Regions from separate parts of the Solibacillus sp. genome, predicted to be linked through region 3. Evidence: riboswitches for the same ligand, from Rfam matches in the RefSeq annotation. Region 3 holds a riboswitch; each other region holds the start of a gene.
The links. Region 3 has a riboswitch for cobalamin ahead of ABS917_RS07020 (glutaredoxin family protein). Riboswitches for the same ligand answer to the same signal wherever they lie in the genome.
Positions count from the first base shown of each region.

Region 1: linked by a shared signal. The riboswitch ahead of ABS917_RS07975 (ABC transporter substrate-binding protein) and the one ahead of ABS917_RS07020 (glutaredoxin family protein) in region 3 are both predicted to bind cobalamin.
Region 2: linked by a shared signal. The riboswitch ahead of ABS917_RS01810 (hypothetical protein) and the one ahead of ABS917_RS07020 (glutaredoxin family protein) in region 3 are both predicted to bind cobalamin.
Region 4: linked by a shared signal. The riboswitch ahead of metE (5-methyltetrahydropteroyltriglutamate--homocysteine S-methyltransferase) and the one ahead of ABS917_RS07020 (glutaredoxin family protein) in region 3 are both predicted to bind cobalamin.

Region 1 covers NZ_JBELZM010000006.1:62,204-67,449, forward strand. Annotated here, with positions in the region: gene ABS917_RS07960 (cob(I)yrinic acid a,c-diamide adenosyltransferase) at 1-355, opposite strand, end outside; gene ABS917_RS07965 (adenosylcobinamide amidohydrolase) at 462-1,928, opposite strand; gene ABS917_RS07970 (FecCD family ABC transporter permease) at 1,928-2,926, opposite strand; gene ABS917_RS07975 (ABC transporter substrate-binding protein) at 2,919-3,866, opposite strand; cobalamin riboswitch at 4,007-4,197, opposite strand; gene ABS917_RS07980 (acyl-CoA dehydrogenase family protein) at 4,301-5,246, opposite strand, start outside.
Region 2 covers NZ_JBELZM010000001.1:372,150-377,395, reverse strand. Annotated here, with positions in the region: gene cobS (adenosylcobinamide-GDP ribazoletransferase) at 1-297, opposite strand, end outside; gene ABS917_RS01820 (bifunctional adenosylcobinamide kinase/adenosylcobinamide-phosphate guanylyltransferase) at 310-852, opposite strand; gene ABS917_RS01815 (ABC transporter substrate-binding protein) at 923-1,864, opposite strand; gene ABS917_RS01810 (hypothetical protein) at 1,851-2,411, opposite strand; cobalamin riboswitch at 2,572-2,753, opposite strand; gene ABS917_RS01805 (Fur family transcriptional regulator) at 2,819-3,229, opposite strand; gene ABS917_RS01800 (metal ABC transporter permease) at 3,226-4,092, opposite strand; gene ABS917_RS01795 (metal ABC transporter ATP-binding protein) at 4,108-4,854, opposite strand; gene ABS917_RS01790 (isopropylmalate synthase) at 5,117-5,246, shown strand, end outside.
Region 3 covers NZ_JBELZM010000005.1:70,028-75,273, forward strand. Annotated here, with positions in the region: gene nrdE (class 1b ribonucleoside-diphosphate reductase subunit alpha) at 1-1,725, opposite strand, end outside; gene nrdI (class Ib ribonucleoside-diphosphate reductase assembly flavoprotein NrdI) at 1,722-2,090, opposite strand; gene ABS917_RS07020 (glutaredoxin family protein) at 2,087-2,311, opposite strand; cobalamin riboswitch at 2,467-2,649, opposite strand; gene dut (dUTP diphosphatase) at 2,821-3,258, shown strand; gene ABS917_RS07030 (hypothetical protein) at 3,413-3,598, opposite strand; gene ABS917_RS07035 (alpha/beta hydrolase fold domain-containing protein) at 3,841-4,758, shown strand; gene ABS917_RS07040 (3-hydroxybutyrate dehydrogenase) at 5,135-5,246, opposite strand, start outside.
Region 4 covers NZ_JBELZM010000011.1:77,181-82,426, forward strand. Annotated here, with positions in the region: gene ABS917_RS12025 (cytochrome c biogenesis CcdA family protein) at 1-151, shown strand, start outside; gene ABS917_RS12030 (CcdC family protein) at 280-771, shown strand; gene ABS917_RS12035 (DUF2621 domain-containing protein) at 822-1,256, opposite strand; gene ABS917_RS12040 (DUF1659 domain-containing protein) at 1,420-1,638, shown strand; gene ABS917_RS12045 (DUF2922 domain-containing protein) at 1,670-1,891, shown strand; gene ABS917_RS12050 (YvrJ family protein) at 1,950-2,090, shown strand; gene ABS917_RS12055 (SCO family protein) at 2,196-2,807, shown strand; cobalamin riboswitch at 3,039-3,218, shown strand; gene metE (5-methyltetrahydropteroyltriglutamate--homocysteine S-methyltransferase) at 3,381-5,246, shown strand, end outside.

The sequences.
Region 1 (5,246 bases), on a different contig from region 3:
CTGCTGCTGGCGCCCCACCCGGTAATATGAAACGTTTTAATGGGGGTGCTTCTTCAGAAAGTGCATCGATACGTTTTTCCAAAACAGCAATCGGTTCTTCCGTAAGTTTGTAATGACGTTCTTTCATTACATTCGCCAAGTCCCCGCCGCCATCAAACAATTCATGTTGAATGGCAGTTAAATCTTCAATCAAGTCCTTGAACTTATCCTGATCCAATTCGCTTACAGCTTTACCGATAAATGAATTCAGCTCATCAATTGTGCCATATGCTTCAACGCGCAGATGGTCTTTATCAACACGTCCTCCAATAATGCTCGTCTTCCCTGTATCGCCTTGTTTTGTATATAATTTCATCAATATTCACCCTTTCGTATTAATATTATTTCTAGGCTTTATGAAAATTCCCTTTAAGTATGATGACGCTCTTTTTTTAGCGATCGTTTTATTCTTCCGGCACATTTTACTTATTATAATGCTTTTTATATTTTTTAATTGCTTCTATTGTAACTTCGAAAACAGCCCGGCCGATCAGTTTGCCGATTTCTGTAATAGGTCCGGCATACGGCATTTCTTCCCCTTGTTGGGTAGCCGCGATCAATAGACTGTCGGTTGCGGTACTTGTTGCAGTCGTATTTGTCACTGAATCTTTTATTTGCTGATCTGCCAATGCTTTCGTTTTTGCTTCTGTTGCTGTAATCATCGCCTGAATAAATGCTTCATCTGTCAGCTTACCATTAATGATTACCCATGTATTAATCGTACCGACATGTGGCTCATCTTCCCGCAAATATGTTTTCGTAACATCGACACTGTTTCCTACCCCTGCTGTTACCATGACAAGGATTTGTACATTATTTTTCGAGAAATGCCGTATTACTGCACAGCTTGTTTTCACAGCTGTCAGCATAACGACTGTATTTGTGGGAGAAAACTTGCGCTCTTTTAAAAATTGCTCCGTTTCCTCTTTCACATTATAAATATCGTATTCTGGAGAAATAGAACGATTGAGTAATGTGTCATACCAGCCTATGCCGGCATTATGGACAGCAGAAGAAATTACTTTCAGCGGTGCCTGTGCCTGATATTCGATATAGTCTTCTGTAATTTGAAACTGGTCCATCTGGATTGTCGCAGCTTTTCTTTCCATTTCATTCGTTGGCAGCATCGTAATTTGCGGTTTTGGCAGCTCCGGGTGAGGATATGTCGCAATTCGGGCATGATACACATCGGCAATCTGCTCCTGCAGCACGACTTCATGCGGCTCCCCAAATGCCCGTATTTCACCATTTTCCAACAGAAGCAGTTCATCACAATAAAGCGATGCCAAGTTAATATCATGAAAAATCGAGACAACCGTCAGCCCCTGTACCTCAACTTGCATCCGAATCATATCCAGAATCTGCTTTTGGTGGGCGATATCCAAATGGTTTGTCGGTTCATCCAATAGAAGCAGTTCCGAATTTTGTGCAAGTGCCTGGGCGATAAATACCCGTTGCTGCTCGCCTCCCGATAAAAACTCCAAGTACTGATTTTTATATTGCGAAACACCTGTGCTTTCCATTGCCTGCTGAACTGTCTTTTCATCTTCTTCGGCCCAAGAAGAAAAGAATCCGCTTTGATGCGGGTAACGCCCTAGCGAAACCGCATCATATACACTGTTAGTAAATGCACTTGCATTTAATTGAGGCAAAACTGCCATCTTTTTCGCCAATTGCTTGTTGTCATAGCTTTTAAGCGGTTTCTCTTCGATAAAAATTTCACCTGTTTCAGGCTTCAGCACACCACTTATCATTTTCAGTAATGTCGATTTTCCGCTACCGTTCGGACCAAGAATCCCGAGAATTCTTCCTTTTTCCACGTGAAACGTCATATTTTTTATAATCTTTTTCCCGCCATAACCACCTGATAAGTTATTTACTCTTAACATTATGCAACAACCTTTCTACGTTGCTTGAAGAAAATATAGGCAAAGACAGGCGCGCCAATAAAGGAAGTAATAACACCAATCGGCAGTTCGATAGGGGCTATAATTGTACGCGATACTAAGTCACAAATGACGAGCAGGCTTGCACCATTCAAAAACGACAATGTCAATAAATGTCGATGGTCTGCTCCGATCAGCAGACGGATCATATGCGGTACTACTAATCCGACAAATCCAATTGTCCCTGATGCAGCAACAGCCGCTCCTGTTAAAATGGAACCGCCCGCCAAAATCATATACTTGCTGCGCTTAACATTTACACCTAAATACTGGGCACGCTCTTCCCCATAAACCATAGCATTCAGTTCACGGCGAGTTAGCCAAATAAGTGCTGTGCCGATCACCATAAACGGCAGCACCATCTGAACATACGGCCACCCTCTCATCGACACACTTCCTAAAAGCCATCCGATAATTTCTCTTAGCTGTTCACCCGTAAGTGCAACCATTAAGGAAATACAGGACCCTAAAAACGAGCTGAAAATTATACCCGTCAAAATCAGCGTTTCCATTTTCATCGAACGGTCAACAAGCCTTGCAAATGTCAGGACGATAATCATCGTACATGCGGCTCCAGCCATACTGAATACCGGCAATGTGAAGACACCGAGCACCGGTATTGAAATCCCTAAAAAGATGGTCATAACCGCACCTACCGAGGCTCCAGATGAAATTCCCAATGTATACGGATCCGCCAAAGGGTTTTTAAGTAACCCTTGGAACGCTGCTCCGGCTATCGCTAAAGATGCTCCGATTAATGCGGCTAAAATGACGCGGGGCATACGTATTTTCCACAAAATACTGTATGCAACCGGATCAGTTGTTTTATCCCATAATGTAGAAAACGGAAAATTAACAGACCCGAATGAAATGCCGATCCATATACTGCTTAAAAGTAATCCAATCGATAGTACATAGGCGATTGAATATTTTTTATTCATTAAATACCTCTGGATAAATTGCAGCACCTATTGATTCAATACCTTCAACAATTCGCGGACCTTGTCGACTTGTAGTATCGCCATCGACCAATTTCACATTGCCGTTTTTCACTGCATCCATTTCGGCATATGCATCATTTTCCTCAATTGCCGCCATATCGTTTTCATACGTTACTAAAATGACGTCCGGATTGCTTTTTACAAATTGCTCAGAGCTGTACATCGGCCACCCTAGTTCAGGAACAGCATTTTCTGCATTTAACACGTCCAGCATTTCACTGATGAATGTCTCTTCTCCTGCTGCATAAAGATCCGGATCTGTTCCCACAACGATGAACACGGACTTCTCTTCAAGGTCGGCTACTTTCACTTCAATTTCTTCTATCCCCTCTTTGATTGAGGCAACCATTTTTTCGGCTTCTTGTTCTTTATTTGTCAGCTGCCCGATTTGTTCAATCGTTTCATACGTTTCTTCAAATGTTTTGGCATCTTTTACAACAAATACGGGAATTCCTACTGTTTCAAGCTGCGCAATTGCCTGTTCATTGAAGCTGTACATTCCGGATTCATGTGCTAAGACTAAATCGGGTTGCAGGCTGATTATTTGTTCTAAATTGAACTCCATGCCGCCAACCGATTCTTTTGTTAATGCTTCTTCAGGGTATGTATCATTGTCGTTAACGGCGATAATTTCATCGTTCAATCCTAAGCCGAATAAAATTTCCGTATTCGATGGAGTTAATGTAATGATGCGTTGCGGCGCTTTTTCAAGTGTAATTTCTTTGTCCAAAGCATCTTTTAATGTAACCGGAAATTGTGCTGCTTCAGTTACTTCTGTGCTTCCCTTTGATGATTGTTCATCTGTTGCTTTTTCCGAATTACATGCAGTCAATGTTAATGTGAGTAATGCTGCGGAAGAAAGCAGTTGCCATTTTTTCAAAATAAAAACCTCCTGAGATTTTGTTGTATAATTTTCTACAAAAATAAAAAGCTCCCTACCATAAATGAAGGAAGCTTTACATATGCAAATAATATTCAATAAAAAGAATTTATCCGCCATATCCTATCCTCGTAGGTTTAATTTAGGGCATTATAAAGGCAGGTCTCCTGGCTTATGCATAAACGTTGAAGAGCGCCTTCCCGAAAGTTTTTCAGTGGCCTGTTGCTCCCAACTAGCAATTACAGTGGCGGGACCGCATCGGAATTGAACCGATTTCCCTTTTACTTCTTACTCAATCCAACGAGTAAGAACCTTTATCGTCCATATAAAGTTAATAGCTCTATTATAGCGGATATTCGGAAAAATGTATGCTCATTCGCTAAAATTTCAGATAATTTGTCTTATTTTGTTGAAATTACGAATAAAAGAACTACTTATTCTTTCTCTTTCAAGTTTTTTTCAATTGCCGTTTCAGCTAATCGTTTAATTGTAATGTCATCCATTGGCGGATTGTGCAGACCTGCACGTACATCACGGTAATAGCGTTGAAGCGGGTTTGATCTTTGCAGGCTTTTTGCCCCAACTAGACGCATCGCTTTATCAACAACTTCGATTGCTGTATTTGTCACTACATGTTTCGCAATATTAATTTCATTGACTAATGTCGCCTTTTTAATCGGGTCATTGTATAGCCCCGCAACACCGTAAATTGTAAAGCGTGCTTTCGTCAACGCCAAATCCATTTCTCCGATCAGTGTTTGCACGTTTGGCAACTGGGCAATTGTTCCTTGAATACTGTTCGGGGAATGGCTATTTGCAAAATCAACCGCATAATCGCGAGCAGCCTGGGCAATTCCTAAATAAGTTGCCGGAATGAGCAGCAGCCAGCCGTTCAGCTTAAATCCGGTTGAATAGTTCGGGATTTCCACTAAGTTTGTTTTATCAACACGTACATTATCGAGCACTAAATCATCGCTTCCCGTACCGCGCATTGACGCAACATCCCACGTATTTTCGACCGATACCCCTTCAGCTGTTTTCGGAACGAGGAAAAATCCTAACTGGCCCTCATCTTCAATCCATGCCGACACTAAAAAATAATCGAGGTCCGGTGCACCGCTCGTATAGTTTTTACGGCCATTAATTACATAGTAATCACCATCACGTTTTGCTGAAGTACCCGGACGTCCGCCACGCACCGGGCTTCCCATCGCAAACTCGCTTACCGCACGATTGACTGTCGCACCATTTGCAATTTCTCCGCCAAACCAGTCGAGCTTTTGTTCATCCCAATAGCGATTTTCAAAAATCTCGCCCACATTCTGAATTGTCCACGAAACAGCCAGACCCGTGCTTCCGCAAAAGCTCGCCAAAGTTTCC
Region 2 (5,246 bases), on a different contig from region 3:
TTCTCCATAAGAAAAGAACGCATCGCTCATATCGATCCATCCGTCTAAATGCAGTCCCCCTGTAAGGGCGATCAACCCGATAACAATTAAAATCGCCAACAGCAAGTCCGAAATCTCACTATAACGAGATAGTATAAATACACCAATACTAATTATGGATCCGATCAGCAATCCGACAATCGGCAAAAATCCATACATCCATGTAACAGACTTGGCATTCATATCCAGCTGTTTTTTAATCGGCACCGCCGAAAAAAATTGCCACGCTAATAAAAAACCGCTCCAACTATTTTTCAACTTGTTTCCTCCTTACTTCCAACGCTGTACAAGCTGAAATTGTACTTCATATGCTTCATCACTGTTTTGTACAATCCATTGGTGAAGCTCTCCCAACAATTTACGATAAAGATTTACCTCATCATATTGTGAAGGCAATTCATCCAGCACTTCATTTGATACAACTATTATTGTAGCACCTTGCTTCCGCCAAGTTAGCAATTGCTTTTGCATCGATCCGATACAATTATCGATATATTCGCTACTTTCATTTTTTTGTTCGTATGTATACAGTACATTCGAAAGCCATGTTGTCACACATTCAAAAAGCACAACTGCATCGTTTGAAAGCTGCCGGATTGCTACAGGAACTTCAACTTGCATTTCCACTGTGGTCCAGTTGGCATTCTGATTTTCACGATCCTGCTGATGGCGGACAATCCTTTTTTTCATTTCCTCATCAAAGGATACGCCTGTCGCAACATAGTAGAGCGTATTGACTTCACCTAACCGCCTTGCATATTTCTCTGCAAAAGCACTTTTCCCGCTGCGTACGCCACCCGTTATAAAGATCAAGCGTCTCCCTCCTCATCCTTGTATGTAAAAAGAACATGCCTAAACTAAGGCATGTCCTTCTATTCTATACTTATTTAAACAATTCCGGGTATACTGATTGCGCCATAATTTCTACCGCTTCACCAATTCGTGGTCCAGGACGTGACATAATATCCCCATCCACTAAATAAACTGCCTTGTCTGTGACTGCCTGTATTTTATCCCAGCCTGTACGTCCTAAAATTTCCTCAACTGCATTTTCCATATACGTTGCAGGTGTAATAATAATTTCAGGATTACGAGTTATAACATCTTCTTCCGTCACACTGATCCAGCTCTTCTGATCAGCAAAAATATTTTCAACATTTGCGTGATCCATTATTTCCTGCTGGAACGTACTGCTGCCGGTAGTCCAAAGATCCGGAGCTGGCGATACTTCATAATAGGCTTTTTTCTTCGCATCGATATCCGCTGTTTTTTCCTGTACTGTTTCGATTTGCGCCTTAATGTCAGCTACAACTTCATCCCCTTTATCTTCGACACCCATTACTTCAGATAGCTGGATAATATCCGAATAAACATCATCAAATGTCGCCGCAGAGGCAATTACAAATACTTTTAAACCTGCATCTTCCAATTGGGTAATTTGTGTTTCATCTCCGATTGTGTAAGCAATCACGACATCCGGATCTAATTCAACAATTCGTTCTGCATTAATGACTGTAGAAGTGGACACACGTTCAATTTCTTGTGCGGCTTCCGGATATGTATCAAATTCTGTAGCACCGACAATTTGTTCTCCAACGCCCAGTTCAAACAAAATTTCTGTATTGCTTGGTTGCAGGGAAATAATCGTTTCCGGTACTTCTTCGAATGTCACTTCAACACCACGGTCATCTACAACTGTATAGGGAGCGCCATCATTTTTGGATGCATTATTAATGTCCTTTTCTGTTTTCCCCTCATCTGATCCACATGCTGCCAGTAATAATGTTGCCGCTAAAGCAACGACCCATTTGTTATTTGATTTCATTTGTTGTAACTCCTTTTTTCTTTTTCGTTGGATAGGATTTTGAGATAAATGAAATTTCATCTTGTTGATGCTGCTGATTCATAAAGACCGCCATGACAAAAAATACATTGGCCAGCAACCCGAGAAAATCAAACAGAATTTCATCCACTTCTCTTTCTTCACTTACTTTATGTAATGCTCTGTAAGACTTTTTCGCCTCACTCCGGCAAATGTGGAGTCTCGCGGCACTTTCAATACCTTGGGGCAGCACAAATTGCTGAATCGTTTCCCCGACTTCATCTACATAAAAGTCGTATCGATCGCTTAGCCATTGTATATCCTCTGATGTAATGGCCAATTTACCTCGGACCGAACCATTGGCATGATAAGCTAACGGTTGTATCTTCCTTAAGTCTTCCAGAACGACTTGACCGGATGCATCATCAGCTAACGTTGGAAAGACTGTCCCGATTCGCGTCGTCAAAGAATCGGTGCGGATTTCATAATCGACGCAGCAAGATTTTTCCCGCATAAACGGATAACAGGAAAAACGGATATCCTTTTTCATATAATTCTCCTCACTTCAAGTAGTGCCTCACCGAAATTACCGAGTGAACGAAAAAAAGCCACCCAAGAAAATGGATGGCTTCAAAAATCAAAAAAAGAGTGTAAAACGATGCTCATTCGATCAGTGACTGCCGTACATTCTCTTTAATTCCGAAGAGGGATGTTACGATAAGAAAAAGATCGGTCTCCTGGCTCCGCGCTTCACTCTACTCATAAGTACCTTCCCGCTATATTAGCAGTGGTTTCTCACTTATTTTCGTCAACGCTTACAGTTACGGATATAGCTTCGGATTTGCACCGAATTCCCATTTATGCATAATGCATCTTTTTCCTGCAAATTTATTCAATTTGTCTTAATCACTTTAGCATATAAAAAAAATTATGCAAATAAATATTTTTTATTGCTAACTATAAACATTCCGGACATTTTCCGTAAATTTCAAATTTATGGGCCTCAACGGCATAACCGGGCAGCTTTTCACCGAGCATTTCCATGGGGCAAACAGACAGTTCCTTTACATTCCCGCAATCACGGCATATAAAATGGTGGTGATGGTGATCCGACTCACAATGCATACGGAAATTACGCTCACCGTTTAATTCTGTTTCTTCTAAAATATCAAGCTCCACAAAAGTAGCCAAGTTACGGTAAATTGTATCGAAACTCATCCCGGGGAAATCTTTTTTCAATACTGATAACAAATCACGGGCAGTCAAATATTTGTCTGTAGCTGCAAACATCCCCAAAATCAACTCTCGTTTATCCGTCTTTTTATAGCCATTGTCCTTTAATATTTCCCACGCGCGCGATGCATTCACAGTACTTCTTCCCCTTCCGTTTTAATCGTGAATTTCAAAACAAGTTTTTTTATTAAAATTACTAACAGCAAAATCAGAATCGATGTGACAACAATTGTTCCGCCCGGTGCCAAGTTCAGGTAAAATGCAGAAACGAGTCCGATTACTACGGCCAGCTCTCCAAATACAATCGCTAAAATGATCGCTTCTTTAAAGCCGCGAGCTAATCGCATCGCTGCAGCCACCGGCAATGTCATTAGACTTGAAACAAGCAGAATGCCCACAATACGCATACTTGCTGCGATTACGAGTGCGACAACGATCATGAACAATAAATGAATCCATTTCGCAGGTAAACCGCTCGCTTTCGCATATTCCTCATCGAATGACAAAACGAAAAGTTCTTTAAAAAACAGAACTAAAAACAATACGACAACTACTGCAATTACAAGCACAACATATAAATCCTGGCGCGATACAGCAGATACGGAGCCGAATAAATAGCTCATTAAATCAGCATTAAATCCGCTTGCAAGTGAAATAAAAATGGCACTCACACCGATACCGCCGGACATAATAATCGGAATCGCAAGTTCTTCATAATGTTTATATAGTCTGCGTAATCGTTCAATTAAAATCGAACCACTTACAGATGAGAGAATCCCTAGATAAATCGGGTTCAGCAATGCCAGCGCTGCAAACGATTGGCTCAAATACAGGCTTCCTGCAATCCCTGCCAGTGTGACATGCGACAGTGCATCAGCTATTAGCGATAGACGTCTTACTACGATAAATACACCAAGCAATGGTGCAATTACTCCAATAACAAGCCCTGAGAAAAAGGCATTTTGTAAAAATTCATAGGTTAATATAGCTTCAATCATAACGACCTGCTCCTCTTAATGAATCTTTCGAACAGAGTGGCCGTTCCAGCTAGCAATCTGTTCTTCCGAAATCGTATCAAAATCATTTTTGTATCCGTGGAAATGGATCGACTGATTTAAGCATGCGACATGACTGACACGATCCGAAACCGTGTCCACATCGTGTGTAACTAAAATCATTGTCATATTGTGATGCTTATTCAAATGTGCGAGCATATCATAGAATGCCTGCACATTTTCGCGGTCAATTCCGACTGTCGGTTCATCCAAAATAAGGAGCTTCGGATCGGACACTAATGCACGTGCAATGAACACACGCTGCTGCTGCCCTCCAGAAAGCTGACCAATATTCCGTTTCAGAAATTTTTCCATGCCGACATCTTTTAAAGCACCTTTTACTAAAAAGTCCGCATCTTTTGGATAGCGTTTAAAGAGCCCGACCTTTTGTGATAAACCGCTTTTCACGACTTCTTCGACCGTTGCAGGAAACCCCGAGTTAAAGGCATTGGATTTTTGCGAAACATAGCCAATCCATTCGCGGTGTTTAAAATGGTTCGCTTGTTCGCCAAATAATTTAATTTCCCCTGACATAGGCTTTAACAGTCCTAAAATTAATTTCAAAAGTGTCGATTTTCCGGAACCGTTTTGACCGATTAACGCCAAAAAGTCGCCTTCATTGACACGTAGCGAAATATTTTTCAATGCTTGTGTGTATTCATATTGAAAGGAAACATCCTTCAATTCAATCAATGGTTTTTTCATCTCGTTCGCTTCTTTCTAATTCAAAATCATTACGATTTACATCATGTTAGTATAATGCAGTTTTTTGTTCATGTAAAGGGAATAAAGTTAAACTTCAATCGGTGGGGATTTTTTTCATCCCCCACTGATTGTTAGTTTCACCAATCGGGCTTTTACGGGTAGTTAACCTCCCGCCTATCCTTTTCGCCCTGCTTCAATCTAGAGGCGGGAGTCTTACTACCCGTAAATGCGGGATAAACTTGAAAGGATGAAGACAATTCAAATGTTACAATGGTTTGATAACTTAAAAGGAATGAATGACAGGCAACTACAGGATTTTGCAAAACAGCAGGGACTTGAATTGAGCATTGAAGAAGTTCAGAAGCTGCAAAAAATTTTGAAGAATGCCAATA
Region 3 (5,246 bases):
AATTGCAAGTCTATATGAGTGGAACAATCCATGCTCCAAAACGTCGGCCTTCAACTGCTGCCACATATTTTGAGTAATGATCGGTGTACCCCCAAGTGCTTTAATCACTTCAGGTGTAAGTTCTTTTTCTTCTTTATATATATAAGTTTCAAAGTAAACACCGCTCGCATAATCACTTTCCTCAAATCGATAAAACGTTTCGTTCTTTTGCTTCGCGATTTCCATTGATGCTTTTAATGAGTAATAATTCAGTGCTTCCATAAACGCATCGATAAATTCAATTGACTCTTTGGAGCCATAACGGATTCCGCTTTGTACGAGGTGTCCATGCAAGTTCATAACGCCCAATCCTACAGAGTGCATCACTTTGTTGGCTTTCGACACAGAAGGGACGTTTACAATATCGGTCATCGTTGAGACATTCGTCAAAAGACGCATTGCTGTATCGACAAGCTGTCCGAAATCCTGAACTTTCGTTGCTTCGTGAATGTCGATCGATCCTAAATTGCAAGAAACATCGAGGCCATATTCATTCGGCTCGTTTTGATCGGTAACAACACTTGTTTGCTGGTATTGGAGAATTTCGGTGCACAGATTCGACATCTTCACACGTCCGATTTCTTTTAATGGATGCTCGTTATTAACATTATCATCGAATATTTCAAAAGGGTAACCCGATTCAAACTGCGCTTTTTTAATTTCCGTATATAGTTTACGGGCATTTAATCGTTTCAGTTTACGGATGTTCGGATTATCCAATAGCTCATAGTACATTTCTGTAATCGAAATTTCCGACATGCGTTTCCCGTATTCTTTATAAATATCATATGAACTGAACAAGACGATATCTTTATCTCGGCGCATCAGTTCAAAGAAAATATCGGGTAGAATAATCCCTGTAGATAGTGTAGCTAATCGGATTTTATCGTCGGCATTTGGTTTCTTGGAAGAGATGAACGCTTCAATATCACCGTGGAAAACATTCAGGTAGACGACTCCTGAACCATTTCTTTGACCAAGCTGATTCGAATATGAGAATGAATTCTCCAGCAGTTTCGCAACGGGCATAACCCCGCTCGCACGGTTTAAGATCCCTTTTATCGGATCACCTAAAGGACGAAGATCGGTCAAGTTTACCCCGACACCGCCGCCTAAACGGGAAAGCTCCAGACAGTAACCGATGTTCTCGGCAATCGAGTTCATCGTGTCATCCATTGTCAGTTTAAAGCATGAGACAAGCTCACCACGCGCCTTTTTCCCGCTGTTTAAAGCAGTTGGGGTTGCTGGCTGGTAGGCAGTCATGACCGCTTCGATGGCCTTTTCCGCCAACATTTCATCACCTTGTGCTAAATAAAGGGCGATGATGACAATTCGATCCTCGTACTTTTCCAGAATTTCTTTTCCGTCACGGCTTTTCATCGCATAGCTTTCGTAAAACTTTGAAGCACTCATGAATGAAGGGAACCGGAACTTGTAGGAATAGGCTTTTTTGTACATCCGTTTAATAAAGTCCATCGAGTAGAAATCAAAAAACTCTTTTTCGTAATAGCCTTCATCAACTAAATAGCGCACTTTTTCCTCAATATCAATAAAGTAGCGTAAACGGACATTGACGTCTTCCAGAAAATAGCGGCGTGTTGCTTCTTTGTCTTTCGCCAAATCAAGTTCACCGGTTGCACGGTAACGGTTTAATATATCGTTATTTAATTTTAAATACTGTTTCATATCGATGCCTCTTTCCAAATGGAGTGGTAGTAATCTGTAATCGACTCGTAATTAGCCGGAGTTCCCCGCATTTCCACTTTTTCAATTAACGGAATTCCGTATTGTGCAGCTAAAAGGTCACCAGCACGGCCGAAAAAAGCATGACCGAAATTCCGGTTTCCGCTTACGATAATTCCTTTGCATAATTCAAAGTTCGCAGTCATGAACTGGTCGACGATAGGGGGGACAGAGCCTAATCCATCCGTATATGTAAATAAAAGATACGGTTCATCGATTTTCACCATCTCGGCCAGATCCTTTGCGGGTAAGCCGAGTTTTTGCACGATGTATCGTACATTGCCAGTTCGTGAAGCATAAATAATCATGCAGTCATTTCAGAAATGCGATCGATAATAGAAGTCGGCTCTGAAATGAACTCACCGTTTATTTCAAATAACGGCACAGACAGAAAACCTGCATCGATTACTTGTTGTTTTGCTGTTTCGTCCTGGTCGATATTGATGACCTCTACTTCCAAGTTGGCTGCATCAAGTTCTGATTTTACCCATAGGCATTTCGGGCAAATTGTTTTCGTATAAAGTTTCATATTAGAATCCCTCGCTATATAAATATTACTAGTTATCGTGTCGTACAGTATGCGGGAGAGATTTGTGACAAATAAAAAAGCTATCCCGGAAAACAGGATAGCTTGAAATGGAAACGAGTTAAAGAGCGCCTCCATTTCCTATTCCCCGAAGAAATGTACGTAGTTTTAACGCGGCAGGTCTCCTGGCTTTGCCTCATCCGTCAGACATACCTTCCCATGCATTGCACAGTGGTCTATTCGTCTTCAGTCAGCATTTACAGTTGCGGGGACAGCGTTGGATTCACACCAAACTTCCCTTTTAAACTACATTTAGTAGTACCGTGATAAAAAAACACAATATATAGTTGAATTGAGTATAAGCTTTAACAACATAAAAGTAAAGAGCCTAAAGAAAGATAACATAAATCCAATAAGATTTCTAGAAAACTCCCTATTGAAAATAAAGAAAAAATATGGTTTTGTTATAACTGCATGTAAATAGATTTTATTAATGAGAAAGTTGGTTGAATATGTCGATTCAATTGAAAATTAAGAAAACCCACCCGGATGCTGTATTACCGAAACAGGCACGGGAAGGGGATGCAGGGATGGATTTAAGCGCGGTTGAAGAGAAAGTTTTACTGCCTGGTGAATACGCATTAATTAAAACCGGTCTTCAAATCGAACTGCCGGAGGGAACAGAAGCGCAAGTACGCCCACGTAGTGGATTGGCACTCAAACATGGGATTACGGTGTTAAATAGTCCAGGTACGATCGATGCTGGCTATCGCGGTGAAATCGGCGTGATTTTAATCAATCACGGGAAAGAACCTTTTACGATTGAGAAAGGAATGCGCATCGCCCAGCTAGTCATTCAATATGTTCCGCAAGTTTTCATTGAAGAAACAGACAAACTGTCGGATACGGAGCGCGGTGATAAGGGCTTTGGTTCGAGCGGAGTGAAATAATGAAAAAAAGCCTGCTTTCGGATGAACACAGGCTTTTAATCTTCTTTTTTCCACTTTATGTAATTGTATGACGTTTGAAAAACAAATACGATCACGAGCAACAGCGTAACAAATATAAAGTTAGCGGAAAACCTTTCAAAATAATAAATGATTGCTAACGGAAAAATACAAAACGGGATTGAATAAATCGTGCGTAAAAATTTACGGCGATATGATAGGCAAACTTAAATCCTTTATCCACTTTCGGCTTTTTCCGGAAATACATAGACAAGACAAATGTCGTAATTGAAATCACTAATAATATGAATCCGTACTGAATTAAAAAATCTAAATCAACCATAGTAGTTTCCTTCCTCTCCTTTTGACTGAATATCGATCTGTGTCACAATTTTTGAAATCGGTAAATACAAAAGTTCACAATTATAACGCCCATCAGGTAGATCTTTCTAAAATCCAATGAGTACCATCATTCCCTCCTTTAGAATTTATTTTCTAATAGGTACTAAGTATGCATAAGGATATATAGAAACGTTTATCCGTTTAGAAGGTGATCAATCAATTTTAGTCGAATGCATAAGAATCATAGTAGAAAAAATAGGATGGAGGCATTGTATGCGTAGCGTGCAAAGTGTGTTGTTTGAGAAGTTTTTAATACTGCGAGGAACAAAGAAGAAATTTATGGATTTACGACTGCTCGATGAATTTATTGCAATGAAACATAACGAGAAACCGTATGAACTGGATGCTAAATTCAGAGATCAGCATCAAATACAGAAAGACGAATTGAATAGCATTCACTATTACACAATTAATGAACAGCAAACACCGGAAAAGGTCATCTACTATTTCCACGGCGGAGCGTATATTAATGATCCACTGATTTTTCATTGGCGTTATTTAGTAAAGCTTGCACAGGAGACAAATTTCACGATTGTTGTGCCAATTTATCCGAAGCTACCTAAACATACACATAGAGAGTGTTTTGTTGCCATCCATGACTTATATGATCATCTTGTTTTAAAATACGATGCACCGTTTATTTTTATGGGGGATTCTGCTGGAGGCGGGTTGGCAATGGCGTTGGCTCAGGATGTAAAGCGATGTTCGAAAAAGCAGCCTCAGCATATTGTTCTACACTCTGCCTGGCTAGATGTACGAGGGGAAGACCCGCGCTATAAAGAACTTGAAAAACGCGATCCGATGCTTGGAGTGATAGGCGCACAGGAGCTTGGCAGGTTATGGGCGGACGGCTTGGAGTTAACCGACTACAAAATAAGTCCTGTACATGGAGAACTGATAGACATTGGACAAATTACCGCTTTTGTGGGGACGGATGAACTACTGCTAGTCGATGCAAATATGCTTCTCGATAAGGCAAAAGAACAGGGAGTAGCAATTCAATACTACGAATATCCGAAAATGAACCATGTTTTCCCGGTATTTCCGATTCCGGAAGCAAAAAAGGCAATGAATCAACTGCTTAGGATTATAAAAAATTAGTACGAATTAACAAGGGAGCTTTAACAGTACGGAAACGTATATTATCCGACACATCAAAACGGAGGACAAGATTAGGAGACCAAGTTAACAATAGCTGATAAGGTAGGAATAAGCAGCTACACAGGTAATTTCAAATATCCCTCCAGCAGTTTTCTGATCGCCTGTTTACAGATGACAAACAGGAAACAGGTGTGTTGAAAGGTAAAAAAATTTCTACACACCTGCATTGCTTAAAAACTTTGGCATCCATTTATTAATAAAGGTCACTACATGAGACTTAAGGACCCCAACAAAGCGAAGATAGTTTGGATTTCGAACCACAAGCCATGCTAAAGAATGCGTCCTCTGGGAACAGAGATGAACATTCCTAAATTAATTATTGCACTGTGTACCCGCCATCTAAAACGATCGCCTGGCCAGTCATTCCTTTTGCTCCCTCCCTTGAGATAAATAGAGCCAAATCAGAGATTTCTTTTACATCAAGTAAT
Region 4 (5,246 bases), on a different contig from region 3:
ACGAATGAACTGGATTCGCACTCATAGCCAAAAAATCATAGTAGTTGGCGGCTATATTATGATCGCGGTCGGCATTTTATTGTTCTTTGACGGATTGACTTACATTATTAATCTTCTCTTGCCGATTTTCGATGGTTTTAAAGGATTCTAACAGTTCCCTGCTTATTAAGACCGTGCTATACTAGGGGAAGTAACATAAGTGAAAAAGTGTGCATGATCCAATATATTATCTTTTTTACACGATAATTTTACATATGTTCATGCAAGAGGAGGAATATAATGTTCGACAGTATACCTTCTCACTATTTATTAATTGGTTCGACGATTATGGCAGTCATAATGGGCTCTTTCGTTATGTTCATAAGACTGCGTGCACAAAAAAAGCCGGTATCCACGAAAAAAATACTCATTCCGCCTTTTGCGATGTCAACAGGCGCGCTGATGTTTATTTTTGAGGAGTTTCGTGTAGCGCCAATTCAAATTATGGAAGCGGCCGCACTTGGCTTGTTATTTTCATCTGTATTAATCTTAACGTCGAAGTTCGAAGTGCGAGACGGCGCAATTTATATGAAGCAATCTAAAGCATTTCCATTCATATTAGTGGGATTATTAGTACTACGTATTATTTTAAAATTAATATTTGCCGAAACATTCGATGTCGGTGAACTTGCCGGTATGTTCTTCATCTTGGCGTTCTCGATGATTTTGCCGTGGCGAATCGGTATGCTTATTAAATATAAAAAGCTTGAAAAATCGCATATTGTCGCATAGAAAAGACTGTCTCTAAAAGTTTTATACTTTTAAAGACAGTCTTTTTTCGTCTATGCCTCAAATAAATCGTTATAGTTCGTCGTATCAATTTTCATTTCATCGAGTTTTTTACGCAAAAACTTATGGTCGCGTTTAGGTGAAGCGATAATATAGCCACGAATAATTAAGTCCAGGTCGATTTTTGAGGCACGCTCATTCAGTGCAATTTCACCGATTTTACCGGCAATCTTTTCTTTGGCAACTTGGCGGAATAGCTCTGGTACAGGACTGACAAGCTCGGTAAGTAATTGTTTTTCATCTTCTCCCCAAAGATGAATCGTTTTATCTAAGTATATGTTTTGCCAATCTAGATCCGATTTTCCGTCCTGTTTTGGCAGGGCCTTCAGAAACTTTCGGAACATAAAAAAGCCGCCAATCCCCATAAGCGAAATCAATACTACAACCCAAAATAAAATAAACCATAAAAACCAGCCATCTAAGCCCACAATGTTCACCTCATTACAAAATATTGTCTTGAAATTCCTTCTACTAACCTACTGGTGATAAACCTCATTATTGTCTATTATATAAGGTTTTGTAAAATTTTTCATCGTCATTGTCCCTTTTTTCGGTAAATCATGACATATATAGGGCAAGGAGGTGATAAACATGAACGAATTCGGATTTTTATCTGCAACATTGACAGTATTTTATCAGACAGGTCTTGATGAATTTAACGAGCCGATTATTAAAAGTTCTACATTCCGTAACTTGGAAAGAAATGCAACAGCTCAGCAGCTATATACAGTTGCAACTACAATCGTCGGCTTAACAGATTTCGATTATATCGAATCTGTGAAAACGCAGAAAGAAAGTATTACAGCTTAATTAGTATTAGCAAAGAACGGGAGGTGAGAATATGGCACAAGTATTACAATTGACATTTGCCAACATTGCAGGGAATACGATGACGATCAACATTAATGATCCGAAGCCGAATTTAACGGAAGCTGAAGTAAATGCAGCGATGCAAACAATTATGGATCAGGCAGTATTTTCAAAGGACGGATTTTTGTTCAATGTGAAAAAATCAGCGCGCATCGTTGAACGTAATGTCACGGCGATCGAACTGAACAGTTAATAGTAAGGCCGGTGAAGTATGATGCTTTGCCGGCTTTCTCAAGTAAGGAGGAATTTTAATGGACCAGTGGATAGCGATTCTTCAGGAAGTAACATTTCCGATCTTTATATCTTTTTATTTACTGTATCGGATTGAAACAAAACTTGAAGCGATTCATACAGCACTTGTATCATTACATCATCCCGCAGATAGAGCATAAAAAACTCTTCACAATGTTGACACACATCCTTCTTCCAATAACTATTGAGAATATACTAAATATTGGGTAAGATGAGAGTAATGTTCAAAGAGTGGAGAGAGAGAAATGAAAACGAAAAAAATTGTATTCGCACTTATGCTCTTGGCAGCGACAGTTCTCACAGCATGCAGCAATTATCAGTTTAAACCGACGACCAACTTTGAGATTAGCGGGTTTACGATGACCGATCACCGTAACAATGAAGTGACACTGGAAAGCCTAAAAGGGGAACCATGGCTGGCAATGTTCATCTTCACAAGTTGTACAACCATTTGCTCGCCAATGACGATGAATATGACCCGGATACAGGACCACCTCGAAAAAAAGGGGCTGGAAGATTATAAAATTGTCGCGTTTTCAGTAGACCCGGACTACGATACACCAGAGCGTTTGACAGAATATTTATCGCGCCATACACCAGTTGATGAATCAAAATGGCATATGCTGACAGGGTACGATCAAAAATTTATTGAACAATTTGCTAGAAACTCATTTAAAACACCTGTCCAGTCAATTGAAGGGAATGACCAAGTTATCCACGCTGATACATTTTTCCTAGTGGATGAAAAAGGAATTGCCGTGAAAAACTATTCAGGTTATGGCACGGGAGAAGATGGTGTTCCATATGAAACGATTGCGAGTGATATGGAAGCACTCATTGAAGAACGTCTAAAATAATAGTGAAATGTTAGATTAACTTGCGAAAAAAGTGCAGCTGCTTTTTGAGCAAGTTTTTTTGTGGGGTTTACTGCGGACATTTCTAATAAAAGAGCGAAATATGCTAATATCATTCCATATTTCATTAAAAAGCACACTGCATTAGCTGAAATAATTCAATCCGCATATACAGGATGCAAGAAATAAAAAGAATTTTCAAAACTCATTTTCTATGATATAGTATACGAAATTACATACTGTGTAAGTTACGGTGCTTGTGAGAACAAGCTGAAAAGGGAAACCAGTGAAAGTCTGGTGCTGTCCCGCAACTGTAAATCGGAGTTCGTGATATTCAACCACTGTCTAATGATGGGAAGGATCACAAGAACGTTGATGATGAGCCAGGAGACCTGCCGGAAACTAGTACACGCCAATACCTACGTGGAAATAGGTGGTGATTTTGTGCGAAAGTGAGACAACTTCCTTTGATAATACAAAGGTTTCTTTTGTCAATCTCTTAAACATTCACACCCCTCTTTCATTTGGAAAGAGGGGTTTTGGTTTTTATGTAACAAATTTAAGGAGGAATTGTTTATGAAAACAGCAGTAATTGGCTATCCGTATATTGGACCGAATCGTGAGTGGAAGCGTGTAACAGAGGCGTTTTGGAAAGAACAACTATCTTTAGGAAGTTATGAACAGGAAATGAAAAACTTACGCATCGCTCAACTTCAGCAGCAACAGGATTTAGGGCTGGATATTTTAACAGTAGGAGATTTTACATATTATGACCGCATGCTTGACTTAGCCGTTATGTTTAATATGATTCCATCAAGATACGACCACCTTTCATTGCAGCATCATTTAACCGCGTATTTTGCAATGGCGCGCGGTGCTGAAAACGTGGTGGCAAGTGAAATGACGAAATGGTTCAACACGAATTATCACTATATTGTACCGGAATACGAAGGACAGAAACTGGCATTGCAACACAACTTTTACGCGCAATATATACAGGAGGCAATAGAAGCAGCCGGCACAATCCATCGTGTGACTATTATCGGTCCATTTACATTTTATAAACTGACGAAAGGTGTTGGCCCAGAACAAAAACAACACTATATTCAGCAGCTGGTAATGGTATATAAGGAGTTGCTTCAGTCGTTGGAAGCAAGTGGTGCAACGTCGATCCAGCTTGAAGAACCAAGCCTTACAAAAGACCTTACGTCCGAAGAAATAGCATTAGTTCAGCATTTCTATCATCAAGTATTAAACGGACTGACAGTCGAAACGATCTGCACAACTTATTTTGAAGCGTTATCCGATTATGAAACATTGATTGATTTGCCTGTTGATGGCTTTGGACTGGACTTTGTTCATGGGAAAAATGAAAATCTAGCAGCGTTAAAAAAGTTTGGTTTCCCAAAAGATAAAGTTCTATATGCAGGTATTATTAATGGTCGGGACATTTGGAGAGCCGAGTTGCAGAAGCAGTTGGCACTGATTGCGGAAATACGTTCCTATGTACCATTTTCACCAATCCATCTACAAACATCGTGCAGTCTACAGCATGTGCCAGTTACAACAGCAGGAGAGGATGGCATTTTGCCAGAGCTGCTAAATGCTCTAGCATTCGCCAATGAAAAAATTACGGAACTGCAAATGATTAAAGGGAAAATTCTTCAGCCCGAAGTCCTTCATATCCAGGCGTTTTTAGAAAGCGAAAAAGCAATCCGCACCTTGGCACTTCATGAATCGAGACAAAAGAAGGCTGTACATGCACATGTAAACGCATTAACACCGGAATCATTTAACCGAGCAGATAACTACAACAAACGCAGCAAACTGCAACGTGCCTTTTTACAGTTACCAGACTATCCGACAACAACAATCGGGAGTTTCCCGCAATCTGCAGAAGTTAAGAAAAACCGTAGTTTATGGCGAAAAGGGGAAATTACAACAACAGAGTATGAAGCATTCAATGCGAATGAAACGGCACGTTGGATTGCGATTCAGGAGCAACTTGGCCTTGATGTCCTTGTCCATGGAGAATTCGAGCGAACAGACATGGTGGAATTTTTTGGTGAAAAATTAAACGGATTTGCTTTTACGAAAAATGGATGGGTAGTTTCGTACGGATCGCGTTGTGTAAAACCGCCAATTATTTACGGAGATGTTGAATGGATAGAACCGATGACAGTTAAGGAAGTAAGTGCGGCACAATTACTTACGGAAAAACCGGTCAAAGGAATGCTGACAGGACCCGTTACAATTTTAAACTGGTCATTTGTAAGAAATGATTTACCGCGCTCAGAAGTTGCTTATCAAATCGGCCTGGCACTAAGAGAAGAAGTAAGGGCACTTGAAAATGCGGGAATCTATATTATTCAAGTAGATGAACCTGCTTTGAAAGAAGGCATGCCAATCCGTAAAAGTCTGCATAAGGCTTATATCGATGCG